3 regions of the Colwellia sp. Arc7-D genome follow, and region 3 is predicted to be linked to each of the others. Evidence: predicted binding sites of a transcription regulator. Region 3 holds the regulator's gene; each other region holds the start of a gene.
The links. Region 3 encodes MetJ, which represses methionine synthesis genes. Its sites were predicted from a motif close to TAGACGTCTAGACGTCTA; they were not measured.
Positions count from the first base shown of each region.

Region 1: a site for MetJ is predicted at 2,331-2,348, ahead of serA (phosphoglycerate dehydrogenase). Genes of this name have one in related genera too.
Region 2: a site for MetJ is predicted at 2,217-2,234, ahead of DBO93_RS10005 (cystathionine beta-lyase). Genes of this name have one in related genera too.

Region 1 covers NZ_CP028924.1:839,945-845,392, forward strand. Annotated here, with positions in the region: gene thiL (thiamine-phosphate kinase) at 1-315, shown strand, start outside; gene DBO93_RS03665 (phosphatidylglycerophosphatase A) at 318-788, shown strand; gene serA (phosphoglycerate dehydrogenase) at 1,049-2,278, opposite strand; partial or broken gene rpiA (ribose-5-phosphate isomerase RpiA) at 2,388-3,041, opposite strand; gene DBO93_RS18885 (5-formyltetrahydrofolate cyclo-ligase) at 3,217-3,567, opposite strand; partial or broken gene DBO93_RS03685 (peptide MFS transporter) at 4,198-5,448, opposite strand, start outside.
Region 2 covers NZ_CP028924.1:2,284,660-2,290,107, forward strand. Annotated here, with positions in the region: gene DBO93_RS10000 (alkaline phosphatase) at 1-761, shown strand, start outside; gene DBO93_RS10005 (cystathionine beta-lyase) at 906-2,090, opposite strand; gene DBO93_RS10010 (DNA polymerase II) at 2,389-4,881, opposite strand; gene dinG (ATP-dependent DNA helicase DinG) at 4,965-5,448, shown strand, end outside.
Region 3 covers NZ_CP028924.1:349,105-354,552, reverse strand. Annotated here, with positions in the region: gene DBO93_RS01515 (TorF family putative porin) at 1-258, shown strand, start outside; gene metL (bifunctional aspartate kinase/homoserine dehydrogenase II) at 426-2,933, opposite strand; gene metB (cystathionine gamma-synthase) at 3,044-4,201, opposite strand; gene metJ (met regulon transcriptional regulator MetJ) at 4,432-4,776, shown strand; gene DBO93_RS01495 (VOC family protein) at 4,872-5,285, opposite strand.

The DNA.
Region 1 (5,448 bases), 490 kb from region 3:
CATATTTGTAAAGCATCTAAAGTAGGCGCTAATATTGTTTTAGACGATTTACCTATTTCGAATGCTTTGCGTGACACTGTTGGTTTAGAAAAAGCGTATGAAATGACCTTAGCTGGTGGCGATGACTACGAACTGTTATTTACGGTTTCTGAAGATAACAAAGTAGGCATGGAAACAGCTTTAGCTAATACCAGCAACACAATTACCTGTATTGGTCAGATCAACCGTAGTGAAAAAATCACGACGACTCTAAACAGTAAACCTGTAACACTGCACGCTAAAAGTTTCGAACATTTCTCTCGCAACAAAGACTGAATATGAAAAAATCTACGGCAAACTTTCGTCTATCAAATCCTGTGCATTTTCTGGCATTGGGCTTTGGTAGCGGTTTAGCACCTAAAGCACCGGGCACTTTTGGTACTTTAGCGGCAGTACCACTGTTTTTATTGATGGCACCGTTAAGTAACCCAATTTATTTGTCGTTGTTAATTGTTATGAGTATCGCCGGAATTTACATTTGTGGTAAAGCGGCCGAAGATGCTGGCGTGCCTGATCATGGCGCGATAGTTTGGGACGAATTTGTAGGTTTGCTGATCACCATGTTTTTGATGCCAGTAACTTGGCAAACGCTACTGGTAGGTTTCGTGTTATTTCGATTTTTTGATATTTTAAAGCCATGGCCCATCTCTTATATCGATAAAAACTGTCATGGTGGCTTTGGTATTATGCTTGACGATATTGTCGCAGGTATTGCCGCTTGGGCTTGTATGATGGTTATTTTTTACTAAAATTAAAACTTTCCCCTTCAATTATCCTTATCACTGCGTATTTTTGTAGTTAAGCCTATAACTTGGCTTGTCATTCGGTTTATAAGTCGAACATTGTTCGATGCTAGTAAAATCACACCCTAAGCTCTAATCTTCAAAAAGCATATTGTCTAACCGCACACATTGCTAAAAAAAAACCAAAGCTTATAGGCTTTGGCTTTTACGATTTAGTATTCACATGCACATGCACATGCATATTCACATTAATATTAGCGATAGAACTAGTTTAAAAGTCTAACTCTAATTGTCGCTTCAATTTGTTTTAACTCTTTTAACGCTAACTCGCGACTTTCAACTTCAATATCAATAACTACATAACCAATTTGGTCGGCAGTTTGTAAATACTGAGCAGCGATATTGATATTATGCTTGGCAAACATTTGGTTGATTTGTGTCAACACGCCTGGCTTATTGTGATGAATGTGCAATAAGCGGCTAGTACCAATATGTCCAGGAAGTGATACTTCAGGGAAGTTGACCGCAGATAACGTAGAGCCATTATCTGAATATTTAGCCAGCTTGCTTGCTACTTCAAGACCAATGTTTTCTTGTGCTTCTTTAGTGCTACCACCAATATGAGGCGTTAAAATAACGTTGTCAAAAGCGCGCAATGGGCTAACAAATTCTTCATCGTTGCCTTTAGGTTCAAACGGAAATACATCAATGGCTGCACCAGCCACTTTTTTATTGCTTAAAGCCTCTGCTAACGCATCGATATCAACAACAGTGCCACGAGAAGCATTAATAAATATAACGCCGTCTTTCATCACTTCAAATTCTGCAGCACCCATCATGTTTTTTGTTTGCGGTGTTTCAGGAACATGTAAGCTAATAACGTCGGCTTCTTTTAATAATGAAGTCATGGTAGGAGCTTGGCTGGCATTGCCTAAAGGTAGCTTAGTTTCGATATCAAAAAAGCGTACTCTCATACCTAGCGTTTCTGCAAGTATGCCTAATTGCATGCCGATATGACCATAGCCAATAATACCTAAAGTTTTACCTCTAGCTTCAACTGAACCTGCAGCAGACTTATTCCAAACGCCACGATGTGCTTGAGCACTTTTTTCAGGAATGCCGCGCAATAATAATAACGTTTCACCTAACACTAACTCAGCAACAGAGCGGGTATTTGAAAATGGTGCGTTAAATACCGGAATACCTAATGATTGTGCTGCCGCTTTATCGACCTGGTTTGTACCAATACAAAAACAACCAATAGCAACAAGCTTTTTAGCATGGCTTAACACTTTTGCGTTTAAATCTGTGCGAGAACGTATGCCAATAAAATGTACATTAGCAATTTTCTTAATCAGCTCGGCTTCAGAAAGTGAGGTTTTAATATATTCAATATTAGAATAGCCTTTATTCTTAAGCTCTTCCAAGGCGCTTTGATGAACGCCTTCTAAAAGTAATATCTTAATTTTGTCTTTCGCTAATGAATTATTGCTCATGTTTGTTAATCTTCTCTGGATCAAAAATTTACTTATTTTAAACTTAATTAAATAAGCGTTTAGATGGCTAGATACCTAAACTATCATATAGGGCATAAACTCTAAAGTGTTATTTTACTATTTTTGCACCGTCTTGCGTGCCGATAATTAATACGTCGGCAGGACGATTAGCGAACAAGCCATTAGTAACAACTCCTGCGATAGCATTAATACTATTCTCTAATGCTTTAGGGTCGAGTATTTCTAAGTTATGCACATCAAGGATCACATTACCATTGTCAGTAACAACACCTTGACGATACTCAGGATCGCCACCTAACTTAACTAACTCTCTAGCAACATAACTACGCGCCATAGGAATAACTTCAACAGGCAGTGGAAAACGGCCTAGCATAGGCACTTGTTTCGTATCATCAGCAATACACACGAAGGTTTTAGCAACTGCAGCAACTATTTTCTCGCGGTTAGGGCAGCACACCACCTTTAATCATATGCATATGAGGATTAATTTCATCAGCACCATCAACATAAACATCAATACCATCAACGTTATTAAGATCAAATACTTCAATGCCGTATGATTTCAAGCGCTCAGTTGAGCCGTCAGAACTAGACACTGCACCGATAATGCTCCCTTTTATAGTCGCAAGCGCATCTATAAAGTGGTTAACTGTTGAGCCCGTACCTACACCAACAATCGTATCCGCTTTGATATAGTCTAGGGCTTTTATTGCTGCCGCTTTTTCATTTCATCTTGAGTCATAATTAGCCTGTGTTTAAATAAGTTAGAAGTTATTAACCGTCAGTTGTTAGTAAAATATAGTGCCCAGTTTAATGACGTTAAATGAAGCTTAATAAAGTTTAAAATAATCATTATGACAACTGAAAGCTAACTACAATTGCCACTATTATAACAACAGTATTAACTAAGTTAGCGTTTATTTATGTATGTCGAATTTATATTGTCTAGTCGGAGTTACTATTTCTGGTAGCGGAATATCCCAGAGCTGAGAGGGAATTGCGTCTATTAATTGAATGTCATGTGCCAAACCAATAGGGTAAGGCTTAGTTAACTTTCTTTCGTAAGCATTTTTATCTTTATTCACAAGGCTATAGTGCTTAAACCAAGATGATAAGGTTCTATCATAAAACCCGCCACCCATACCTAAGCGATTACCTGTTGGGTCAAAAGCCACTAATGGGGTGAAAATAATATCGATATCGTTGATACTTTTAATTAGACGAACGTCAAGTTTAGGCTCTGAAATGCCATAGACATTGGTTTGCATTTCACTATTTTGATGATAATGCAGAAATAATAAATTCCCAGGGCTAAAGGATGAATAACAGGTAAATAAATATTTTTATTTTGCTGCCAGCACCACTGTATAAATTGCATAGGGTCAAGTTCACCATCGTTTGCTAAATAAACGGCAATATTTTTAGCTGCTAGCACATCGGTTCTTTGTGTTAATTGGTAAGTAAATCACCTGATAATTCTTTTTGATCAATATGACTGAGGTTTTGTCGTTTGGTTCTGATCAATTGTCTTATTTGATTTCGTGTGGTCATAATTAATCGCGTTTTTCTTAAGTTAAACTGATACGGCGTCAAAATAATAAGCTAAAGCACAACGTACAAGAAACAGCTGCAAAAGGAAATAGCCCCTTATGGTATATTGTTACAACTCGGAATTAATTACTTATATTTACTGATGCTTTTAGGTGTTTTTAAATAGTTTTATTAAGATGAAATTTCGGATTAGTGTGTGTTATCTGTTCAGTTAATTAGGGGCTGCATCGTCACGAAAATGAGGGCAGTGCTAAAACGACGATAATAAATTTAAAGTGCATTTTTTTCAGACAAAAAAAATAGCCAACAAATTGTTGGCTATTTTTAAGCATTATTATTGAGAAAAACTATGCTGTAGTGGTTGTACCGTTGTTTCCTGCGTTCGGTGCTGTTGAATCATCTTCTTCTGTTTTAAGCGCTTCCCAGAATCTTGATTTCAAACCTACAAGCAAAATTATAATACCAATACCAATACTAAATAGGCTGATTTGGATATAAACGCTGGTATCTGTTCAACGTTATTAGGATCATAATTACCCGCAAGTAAGCCAGAAATTAATATTACCAAATAAGTTAAACAAACACACCCATTTGGCAAATCTTCTTGGCGATAATTTACTTACAGCACTAGCGCGATTGGGCTTAAATAAATTCAACCGTGTGAAAAGTAAGTTGTTATTAACCAACCTGGAGCTACTTGTAAGCCACTTGCCGCATATTGTGCTGCAAAAAACATAACGATAAATCCACTCGCCATAATAATTAAACCAGCAGCACATTAATGCCGTATGCAGGTGTAACCATTCTTTGGCCTAACTTAATCCAAAATGCAGAAAAAAGGTGAAAGCAAAACGATAAACATTGAGTTTGAGAACTGAAACCATGCTGTTGGTATTTCAAAAGAACCTATCATACGGTCAGTATAATCACGTGCGAATAAGTTCATTGAAGACCCTGCTTGTTCAAAGCCAGACCAAAACAGGCAGAAGCAATACAAATTAATAATAGTGCCCAAAGTTTTTTCTTTTCGTTACCCGTTTAAATCACAAAAGTAATAACTGCATAATAAACAACAAAAATTAAAGTAAATGCTATGGCAACATATTGCGCTGTGGCAATAGGGTCTATAACGATAACACCTTGAAATGTTAATACAGTAACAATAGCAATGGCAACGAGTGAAGCAACAATAATGGTCCAACTATTACGTTGGCCTTTTGCTGATAAAGGCGCTACCGGCTTTGAACCTACACCTTCTAATTTAGGTGTAGTGATTTTGTATTGAATCAGGCCTGCAGCCATACCAATTGCAGCAGCACCAAAGGCGTAGTGCCAACCAAAATCAGACGCTAAATAACCACAAATTAAATAACCAATGAAAGAGCCTAAGTTAATGCCCATATAATAAATAGCATAACCACTGTCACGACGTTTATCATTTTCACTGTACAATTGACCTACCATAGCGCCAATATTTGGTTTTAATAAACCGGTACCCAAAATAACTAAAATCAAGCCGATAAAGAATGTTTTTTCATTTGGAATAGCTAAAACTATGTGGCCGAACTGATGATAATACCACCATACCAAACCGTGCC
Region 2 (5,448 bases), 1.9 Mb from region 3:
TTGATAAAACCAATTTACCTTGGGCTTTAGATGATACCAATAAACATCGTTTATCAATGATGACTAAAGCGGCAATTAAGCAACTAGAAAACAAAAATGGTTATTTTATGCTAGTAGAGGGAAGCCAAATTGATTATGGCGGGCATGCAAGAGATATTGCAGCTGCGATGGCAGAAATGGACGATTTAGCAAAAACTCTTGAATACCTTGAAAGCTATGTCGCACAAAATCCAGATACATTAGTCGTGATCACAGCAGATCACAGCACTGGTGGTTTAACCATAGGTAAGAAAACCGAACGTACTGACCCAAACATTAATAGTAAATATTTATGGCGTCCTGAGTTTATAAGAGCCATGACCATGTCTCCACAAGCGATGGCAATAAAGTTTACTGATAATGAATTAAGCTTAGAAAATATGAATAAACTGATGACTTTTGATATTACAGAAGCTGACATCATCAATATGAAACAAGCCAAACTTATTGATCAAGGTATTATTAAGCAATTTAACTCACTATCTAGTGCCGATAAAAAAGGCAAAAGAGCACCAAGACCTTATCAATCTGTACTTAATGTGATTACTAAAATAATTGATGTGAAAACAAACACCGGCTGGGGTTCAATTAGCCCATCAGGCACTCATACCGGTATCGATGTACCTGTTTTTGCATTTGGTAAAGGCAGTGAAAACTTTAACGGCTTTCAAGACAATACTGATATCGCTAAGAAAATTTTCACCTTGTTGGGAAAGAAATAATACCAAGTAAACAATATACATCTTGTCATTATTTTATAGTCTGATAAAAAACGCCGAGTAAATTACTCGGCGTTTTTATTTGAAAATATTATAGTTACTAACCTTATAGTTAATAACTCTCTTATGATGGTTTTGTTTTTACTGCTAAGACTCCTGGTTCAAAACATCATTAAAGCGTGCAAAGCCTTGCTCTAAATCTGCAATTAAATCATCAACATTTTCCAAACCGACATGTAAACGTATTAGCGGAAATTTATAAGGCCAGTTAGTGACTGTTCTCATTTTGTTAACGTTTGAAATACCTAATATAAGACTTTCAAAACCGCCCCACGAATAACCCATTTTAAAATGTTCCATGCCATCTAAAAGTGCCGTTAATGCTTCATTATTCCCTTTATTTAACACAAAGGAGAATAAACCGTTAGCGCCGGTAAAATCACGTTTAAACTCTTCATGGCCAGGACACGATGGCAGTGCAGGATGTAATATGGTTTCAACTTCACTGCGTGATGCTAACCAATCAGCAATTTTAAGTGCACTGGTTTCATGTTGCTGTAAACGCACGCTTAAGGTTCTAATACCACGCATAGCAAGGTATAAATCATCAGGTGAGGTACATTGCCCCATGATATAACTGCTTTCACGTAACTGCGGCCAGTGTTCTTCGGTAGCAGTTGCTGTGCCCAACATGACATCTGAATGGCCAACTATGTACTTAGTTGCAGCTTGTATTGAAACATCTACACCATAATCAAAAGGTTGAAAATTAACCCCTGCTGACCAAGTATTATCTAACATAACAATACAGCCGTGACGATGCGCTACTTCAGCTATAGCAGGTACATCTTGTATTTCCATCGTTATTGAGCCCGGAGATTCGAGAAAAACAACACGAGTGTTTGGTTTAATTAATGATTCAATGCCCTTGCCAATTAAAGGGTCGTAATAAGTGGTTTCAATATTGAGTTTGGCTAATATTTTATCGCAATAATCACGAGTGGGTTCGTAAGCAGTATCAACCATTAAAATATGATCGCCCGTTTTAACAAACGCCAATATTGCATTAGTAATAGCTGCAGTGCCTGAAGGATATAACGCACAACCTGCACCGCCCTCTAAATCTGTCATAGCATCGCAAAATGCGAATGAAGTTGATGTGCCGCGTCTGCCATAAAACAACACCTGATTAGTTTTATTAGCCGTGGCATGCTTCATTTCTTTCACTGAATTAAAAACCACCGTTGAAGCACGCTCAACAGGTGGGTTAACAACACCACGTGTCCATTGCTTTTTACGGCCAGCATTAATGAGTTTGGTTTCTTTTTTCATTATAAATTCCATTCCACGGTTATTTTCATATATCGAATACTTAGCTAAAAAATCGATCTAAAGTCATTAAGGACAATGTATTAATAGTTAAACAATAAACATTTACGCTAAAGTTAAAAACCAATATAGCTATCTAGCCATCTATAATTATTTATAACGTGAATCAGTTAAATAAGCACGTTTTATTTTGACATAACTTAGTTGTCATACTTCTTAAGCGCAGTTAAAGATAATTTTTAAATCACTAGCGCATATAGCGCAGAAGGTAAATTATGGTTAGCAATAAAGGCTATTAGCGCTATAGGCGTTCAAATAAATTCATTTGGCTGTTGGTTATTTCATCAAAGCTTGTGCCAATAAATGGCAAAATAGCGTCTGCTACCGCTAACAACTGACGATCAATATAAAATTGATAATCTAAAGCAGCACTTTGACAGCCCTTAGCTTGTGGACCATTTATTGTCATAACATACTCTATCCAGCCTTTATTTTGGTATTTCATAGGTTTACCTTGCTGCTGGTATATTTCATCCGCTAACCTTGCTGCGCGAACATGGGGAGGTACATTTTTAACATAAAGCTCAAGTTTTCGTCTTAAGCGTTTACGGTAGTAGAGTAACTCGTCATGTTTTCCTGCTAGCGTATCGACAACCATTTTTTTTATATATTCAACAACAGGCTCATTATTAAATACTTTCCAATACAAGGTACGTTGAAACTGTTTCGCCAATTCAGTCCAATCGGTGCGAACACTTTCCAAACCTTTAAACACTAATTGTTGTTCTTCGCCTTTTTGCACTAAACCAGCATAGCGCTTTTTAGTCCCCACATCTTGGCCACGAATGGTTGGCATTAAAAATTTAATAAAATGGGTTTCAAATTCAATTTCAAGTTCACTGACAATACTGAACTGTTCTAAAAGCAAAGCTTGCCATTTTTCATTAATGTAAGCTTGTAACGTTTTGCCAAGTGCCCTGCTATTTTCAGCACTTTGATCATCACCAACATGAACAAATATCGAGTCGGTATCGCCGTAAATAACTTGATAACCTTTAGCTTCTATCCATAATTTGGTGGTTTTTAAAATGCTATGGCTGCGTTTCGTAATTGAGCCTGATAAACGGGGATCAAAAAATCGACACCCTGTCGATCCTAAAATGCCGTAAAAAGAGTTCATGATAATTTTTATCGCTTGCGACAACGCCGCGTTTTTATCTTTTTTCGCTATATCACGCTCTTTCCAAAGCTCGGTGATAATATCAGGTAGAAAATGCTTTTCTCTTGAGAAATATGCACCATCAAAGCCCTCTATTGCTGTTTCTGGCGACTTTAAACCTTCAATCAAGCCCATAGGGTCAATATTGAAACTTCGAATAATACTGGGGTACAGGCTTTTAAAATCTAACACTAATACATTTTTATAAAGCCCTGGGGTCGAATCCATAACAAAGCCGCCTGGCGATTCAAAGCCTTGATCGCCATCCCCCATATTGGGTGCTACATAACCACTACGATGTAACTTCGGCAAATATAAGTTGGTAAATGCCGCTACAGAGCCACCCATTCGATCAATAGATAACCCGGTTAGCTGTGCTCTCAGCATGGCGAATTCTAATAGTTGCGTATGCTTAAAAATCAGAACCACTAAGCGACAATCTTCGAGGTTGTACGCTGCTAGTGCCGTTTTATTATGATGAAAGTTGTCGGTTATCTCTTGTAATCTGTTATCAACATCGTCAACTTTTTTACCTATGCCGAGCAAAGTATTAGCGACATTATCGAGTGAAAAGCTAGGAAAGTTATACGTGGCGGTTTTTAATAAATCGATACCATCAAGTATCACACGACCATTAATCTCGATAAACTGCTGTTCACTAGCTTTGTTCGTGCGCCAATAAGGCGTTTTCCTATCTCGCCCTATGGCAAACTTAATATTGTGTAAATCGTAGCGTTTTTGTAACAGGTTAAAATCAAAGTTGATCACGTTCCAACCAATAATAATATCGGGGTCGTGCTGCGTAAACCATGCTAATAAACTCAACAGTAATTGCTGCTCATCAGCAAGCCATAAAATATCAACATCACAATGTTTAATTTTCTCATTTGCTATTTCTTGTTCATTGGCAATCATCATAACTTGCTGACAATGCTCGCTATATAAACCAATAGAATATAATTCTCCCGACATTGAACATTCAATATCGAGTGAAACTGTTGAGAGTTTAATGTCAGATTGCTGTGCTTTATCTATAGGTTTACATTTCACCCTTTCATAGCGTCGATAGCGTTGATTGCTAGTTTGGTTTTGAGAGTGGTTTTGAATGAGGTTTTGGCTCAGTTTTAACGGTGACTCTTGTCCTGCAAAAGTAATGTCTGCGGTAATAAAACGCTCCATTAAAAAGCGATCATCGGGACGAATATCATCTTCGTAACATTTAACACCTTTTTGTTTTAATGCTTCTCGAGCCTGATAAAACGCTTTTAAGGTTAAAAAATAAACCGCGGCAACCTTTACTTGCTTAAATGTTTTTAGTGCCAGTGGTTTTATTTCATCGACGTTAATGCCTTGATTGGCCAAAATATCGCTAGCATGATTTACATCACTTACCTCAACAAAAAAAACAGCTCGTTCATTATCAATAATCAGTTGCACAGGGCCTTGTGGCGTTTTCAGCCATAATGTTATTTCAATATGATTATTACGATCGCTAGCGCTGCGGGTTAAAAGAAAACCGCGTTTATTATCTATCGACTCAAGGAGCTGAGGAATTTGATCAGGAGAAAGTTGCATTAATGGTTCTAATTATTCATAACAAACTGTTAATATATACAGCAGTGTAAATCATCTATTGTCGATAGGAAACTACAGCCGCGATGTTAAGCGATAAAATTAAGCAAGTTATTCGAACCTCCTACAAAGCTATAGGTGAAAACCTGACCAACTTTAACCCGCGCAAGCAGCAAACCTTCTTAATTGCTGAAATTGCTAAAACCCTTGCCGGTGATTACGATAAAGTACGTAAAATCATTACTATTGAAGCTGGCACCGGAACGGGTAAATCACTAGCCTACGCATTAGGCTCTATTCCATTAGCATTAAGTCGCAATAAAAAAGTCTGTATCGCTACGGCAACGGTGGCTTTGCAAGAGCAATTAGTGGATAAAGATTTACCGTTTTTAAAAAAGCACAGTGGTTTAGACTTCACCTTTACGTTAGCAAAAGGTCGACAACGTTATGTTTGTCGACAGAAACTCGCGCAAGCGGTGGCAAATGACGATAGCCCACAAGCAGGTTTTACTTTTGCTGAAAAACCTCAAGCCAGTGATATTCGCACCTTAATTAAAATGCATAAAGCAC
Region 3 (5,448 bases):
TATAACGTGGGTGAGTGGGAAGTTGAAAATGGTCCAGATCAAGACTACGACTTCTTATCGGCTACTGTTGAGCATGAAGGTTTTTATGCTATTTACGGTACTTGGGGTAAAGACTTTGATGGTGATTACATCGAAGTAGGTTACGGTACTGAAGTTTCAGGTTTCGATGTTGGTATTGCTATTGTATCTAACTCAAAAGAATTAGCCGGCTCTACAAGTGACGAAAACCTAGTATTTAGCATAGGTAAATCTTTTTAATACATAGTTAACAGCAACTATAATTAGATGTATCAATAAAATATTGATTGGTTGAGTTAAAGCCAATCAATATTTTTTTATCGCTAACAGTTTTGTAATGAATGAAAATTAAAATCCTTAATCTATATCTCTAATTTAAGTCCTTAATTTAAACCTCAACTTAAACCTCAATTTAAACCATTGATCTTAACTTGCTGATGACGATGATTTAATTGTTGGCAAATAGTAACCAAATCGGCATGAATGCCACCAGCGGTTACATCACGACCTGCACCTGGGCCACGAATAATCAACGCATTTTCCTGATACCACTCACTCTTAATTTGAAATACGTTATCGCACGGTGTTAACTGCGAGAAGGCATCCGTTTCACTTAACTCTTCCAAACTTACCTTAGCTACAACCTGATCATCTTCGCTTATAAATCTTGCTACATAACGAATAACACAAGCTTTCTCTTGTGCCTGCTTTAAGCGCGACAAAAACATTTCGTCTAGCTCAGCTGTTCGTGTAAGAAACTCGGCTAATGATATATCACGTAGTGGCTCTGGTACTAAGCTTTGGCAATCGATATCAGTTAACGATAACTCAAATCCAGCAGCACGCGCGAGTATTAAGAGTTTACGTTGTACATCTCTACCTGATAAATCTTCTCGTGGATCTGGCTCTGTAATACCTTGTGATAACGCGTCATTAAGCAGCGTTGAAAATGGTGTCAAACCATCGTAATACTGAAATAACCAAGATAAAGTACCAGAAAATATGCCAGAGATTTCTGAAATTTTGTCACCACTATTAAGTAGCTCTTTAATAGTTGAATTAATAGGTAAGCCTGCACCAACCGTCGTATTTCCAAGCCAAATACTGTTACTTTTTTCTGCAGTTATCAGTAATTTTCGATAGTTTTCTGTACTTGAAGAAGCAGCCCATTTATTCGCACCAATGACATGTATGCCACGGGTAAAAAACTCTTGATACAAATGGCTGAAAGCTTCACTAGGTGTAATATCAACAATAATCAATTCATCGTATGGGTGACTGGTTAGCCACGCTAATAATTGTTCACTATCATATTGCTGTGCTTGTTGCTGATAATGTTCAAGCGCATTGGCTACATCTATACCATCGGTATTTATTAACGCTTTACTGGCACCAACCAAGCCAACTAAATGAACATTTTCTAAGCCTGAAACTCGTGCAATTTGTTTAGGTAACATGGTTAAAAAACGTTGACCAACATTGCCTAAACCAGCAACAACCAATGCAATATTTTTAGCGTCTTTTGTCATATCTGCATGAACATTATTGAGCACTTCACTCGAACAAACCTCTGGTAATATCGCAATATAACTATGTTCATTAAAAGAATGTAAAAAATGTAAAGTAGGCTGATGTTTTAGCGCTCTTTTAAACCTAGCGCGCATATCTCCTTGCTTTGCCACGCTATGACCCACAATAGCTATAATCGCCACTGGTTTAAAGGTTACTTCTGTGTCATGGCTTGCTAGCCACTGGCTAACCGACTTTTGTTGTGCCTGTGGTACAACTATGTAGCCTTCGTCAAGGTTATAACAAACCGGTGAAAATTCACTTACCGCTAACTCACCTGACTTGGCTAAAAAACTAGCAGACTTTGCTAATATTAAATCGTTTAAACTGGTCACTGAAAGCTCTTGCTTTGCTATTTGACCAAACTTGCCTATTTCACTACCGCTAATATCAGGTGCAAAACTGCTCGCAACATGTAGGTGGGTATTATGACTAGTTAATGGTTGTAAAGTTTTTGCATGTAAAACAGGATTACCCAAACGACCAAGTTCATTAGCTACAGCATTAGGCAAACGGTGTAGTTTTCTCGCTGAAGGTACAATGCGAGGATCAGCGCTATAAATACCATCAACATCAGTCCAAAGCGTAACATTTCGCGCTTGTGACAATGCTGCCATTATTGTGGCCGAATAATCACTACCGTTACGCCCCAATGTACACGTTTGCTGTTGTTTATTACGTGCGATGTAGCCTGTTACAACCACTAATTTATTCTGTTGGCGAAGCGCAGAGAATGCAGTTTCACTTACGCTATAGTCAATGGTGCAATTTTTTTCATCTTGAAGTAGCAAGAAATCCCTCGCATCTAACATATAACTTGGGCAAACACTTTCACTTAATACCGCTGACAATAAACGTGCTGACCATACTTCACCAAAGGCTAATAAGTCATTTTGATAACTTATAGGGTCATTGATTAATTTTTTTGTGCTGTCTGCAATTTCATCACTTAATAAACCATTAAGTCTGGCAGCACTGCTGGTATTTAAAAGCTCATCAATTAATGTGGCTTGCACAGTATTTAAATCAGCAAGCGCGGCAAGTAATTGCTCACGTAACGTTACTAATTCATTATTTTCTTTATTGTATTCAGCACTTAGCAACGTCGCATCTTTTAGTTCAACAGCTAGCTGATAGATATCAAACAATGCATCTGTAGTACTACCGTTGGCAGATACCACTACAATGTCGTTTATCTGGCAATGCTGACGAATAATATCCACTACACGTTCAATACATGCACTGGTGGCTAAGCTACTACCTCCGAATTTATGCACATTACTAGCAATTTTTACCAATTTATTATTTGCCGAATTAGGCGTTTCCGCTACATTAGGATCAATCATTTTATTACCGCAGGCTGACTGATATTGTCACACCACTTTTAAATTATTTTTAATACGCTTATATCAAGGTCGACCAAATACACGGATTGGCCAACTTTTGAATAACGAATTTAGGCTTGGCTTGCATCAAGTGCTTGCGAAAGGTCATCGATCATATCTTCGATATCTTCAATACCCACAGAAAGTCGTATTAATGACTGAGTTATACCAGCAGCCAATTGTGCTTCAATCTCCATACCCGCGTGAGTCATAGTGGATGGATGACTGATCAAGCTTTCAACACCACCTAATGATTGAGCAAGGGTGAAAAACTTTAATTTATCGAACAATACTTTCACCGCTTCAACGCCCCCTTTAATCTCAAAGCTCATCATGGCGCCAAAATCATATTGCTGCTTTTTAGCTAATTCATGTTGTGGGTGATCGCTCAAGCCTGGAAAATATACTTGTTCTACCGCTGAATGCTGTTGCAAAAACGCTGCGACAGCATTAGCGTTAATTTGATGTTGTTTCATCCGAATAGGTAAGGTCTTTAAGCCACGTAAAGCTAAGTAACTGTCGAATGCTGAGCCTGTTATGCCGATACAGTTTGCCCACCAAGCAAGCTCTTCACCTAATGCTTGTTCTTTGGCAACTAAAACGCCGCCAACGACATCACTATGACCATTGATATATTTAGTTGTTGAGTGAAAAACAATATCAGCACCTAACAATAGTGGTTGCTGTAACGCCGGTGATAAAAAGGTGTTATCAACAGCGACTAAAGCGCCTACGTTATGGGCTTGTATGGTTATCGCGGCAATGTCGACCAAACGTAAAAGCGGATTACTAGGAGACTCAAGTAAGACTAACTTAGGTTTTTTGGCAAGCGCTTCGCTTAATGCTGTTTGATCGTTTTGATCAACAACCACTAAGTTAAATTGCCCACGTTTGGCCAGGTGCGTAAATAATCGAAAACTGCCCCCGTAACAATCATGAGGGATCACTACTGTGTCTTCGGTATTAAGCAACTGGCAAATTAGATGAACGGCCGACATACCTGTACTTGTGACAATACCAACCGCACCTTGTTCTAATTCAGCAATAGCACGGGCAAATGTTGCGCGCGTTGGATTACCCGTACGTGAATAGTCAAACTGACGCTTTTCATTGAAACCTTTCAATGCATAGGTACTTGAAAGATGAAGAGCTGGAATAACAGCGCCATGGTGTTGGTCACTGTTTATACCGGCTCGAACAGCGGTAGTGGCTATTTTTTTCTCGCTCATGTGAACTCCAGATTGGATATTTTCTATATAGATGTTTGGACGTCTATCAATCTAAACGCTTTAAAGTGTGCGGTCAAGAACTTTAGACATCTAAACTTCTACACATTCGTTATTGACTCACGCCCCACAACCAGTAAAATCAGCTAGTAAGATAAAACTTATCGCAAACTGGTACACCAGAACAGCAATTTCTAAGTTTATCGCAATTAATTAAGCATAGAGGAATATTCATGGCAGAGTGGAATGGCGAGTATATTAACCCTTACGCCGAACACGGCAAAAAAAGTGAGCAAGTAAAAAAAATAACCGTGTCTATCCCTTTACGTGTGTTAAAAGTACTAACTGATGAACGTACACGCCGACAAGTAAATAACTTGCGCCATGCAACCAACAGTGAACTATTATGTGAAGCGTTTTTACACGCATTCACTGGCCAACCGTTACCTGACGATAGTGATTTGGCTAAAGACAACACACAAAAATTACCAGCAAGTGTTCGCAGAGCGTTAGAAGCACAAGGTGTAACTGACTTTAGTGAATACGAAACTGACATGGAAGAAGAAACAGAAGATTAATGGGATATAAACTATTAGGTTTATAAATGACAAAAGGCGCTTAAAGCGCCTTTTTTATTATCTGAAGTATTTACTGGTGAAATTCATTTTTAAATCTACCAAGTTGCATCATTTAATTGTAGTAAATCCCACTTCGTTCCATATAAGTCCTTAAACACGACTACTGTGCCATATTCTTCAACCCGAGGCTGTTCTGTAAACTCAACACCTTGGCTTTTCATGTGTTCATAGTCTCGCCAAAAGTCATTGGTTTGTAGAAATAAAAAAACTCGTCCGCCGGCTTGGTTACCAATTGATTGTTGCTGCTGATCATTACTCGCTTTCGCCAATAATATATTAGTCCCTTCAGCGTTCGGAGGTGAAATTTGTACCCAGCGTTTTCCGCCGCCCAAATCGGTATTTTCAACGAGTTCGAAGTTCAATTTTTGGGTATAAAATTTAATTGCATCATCGTAATCTTCAACCACTAAGGCAATGTTAGATATGCGTTGTTTAATTGCTTTTGTCATATACTCTGCTCTACTGCCTTGCTTGTAAATTTACTCTGGAGTTTTTTTCAGCATACATATCATTCTAAAGTTGTTGATAAATAGTTTTCAAAAACCGAAGAAATCCATTGTCTGTATTTAATAAGCTTTTAAAATCAAAAAAGACGTCAATGTGACGCCTAAT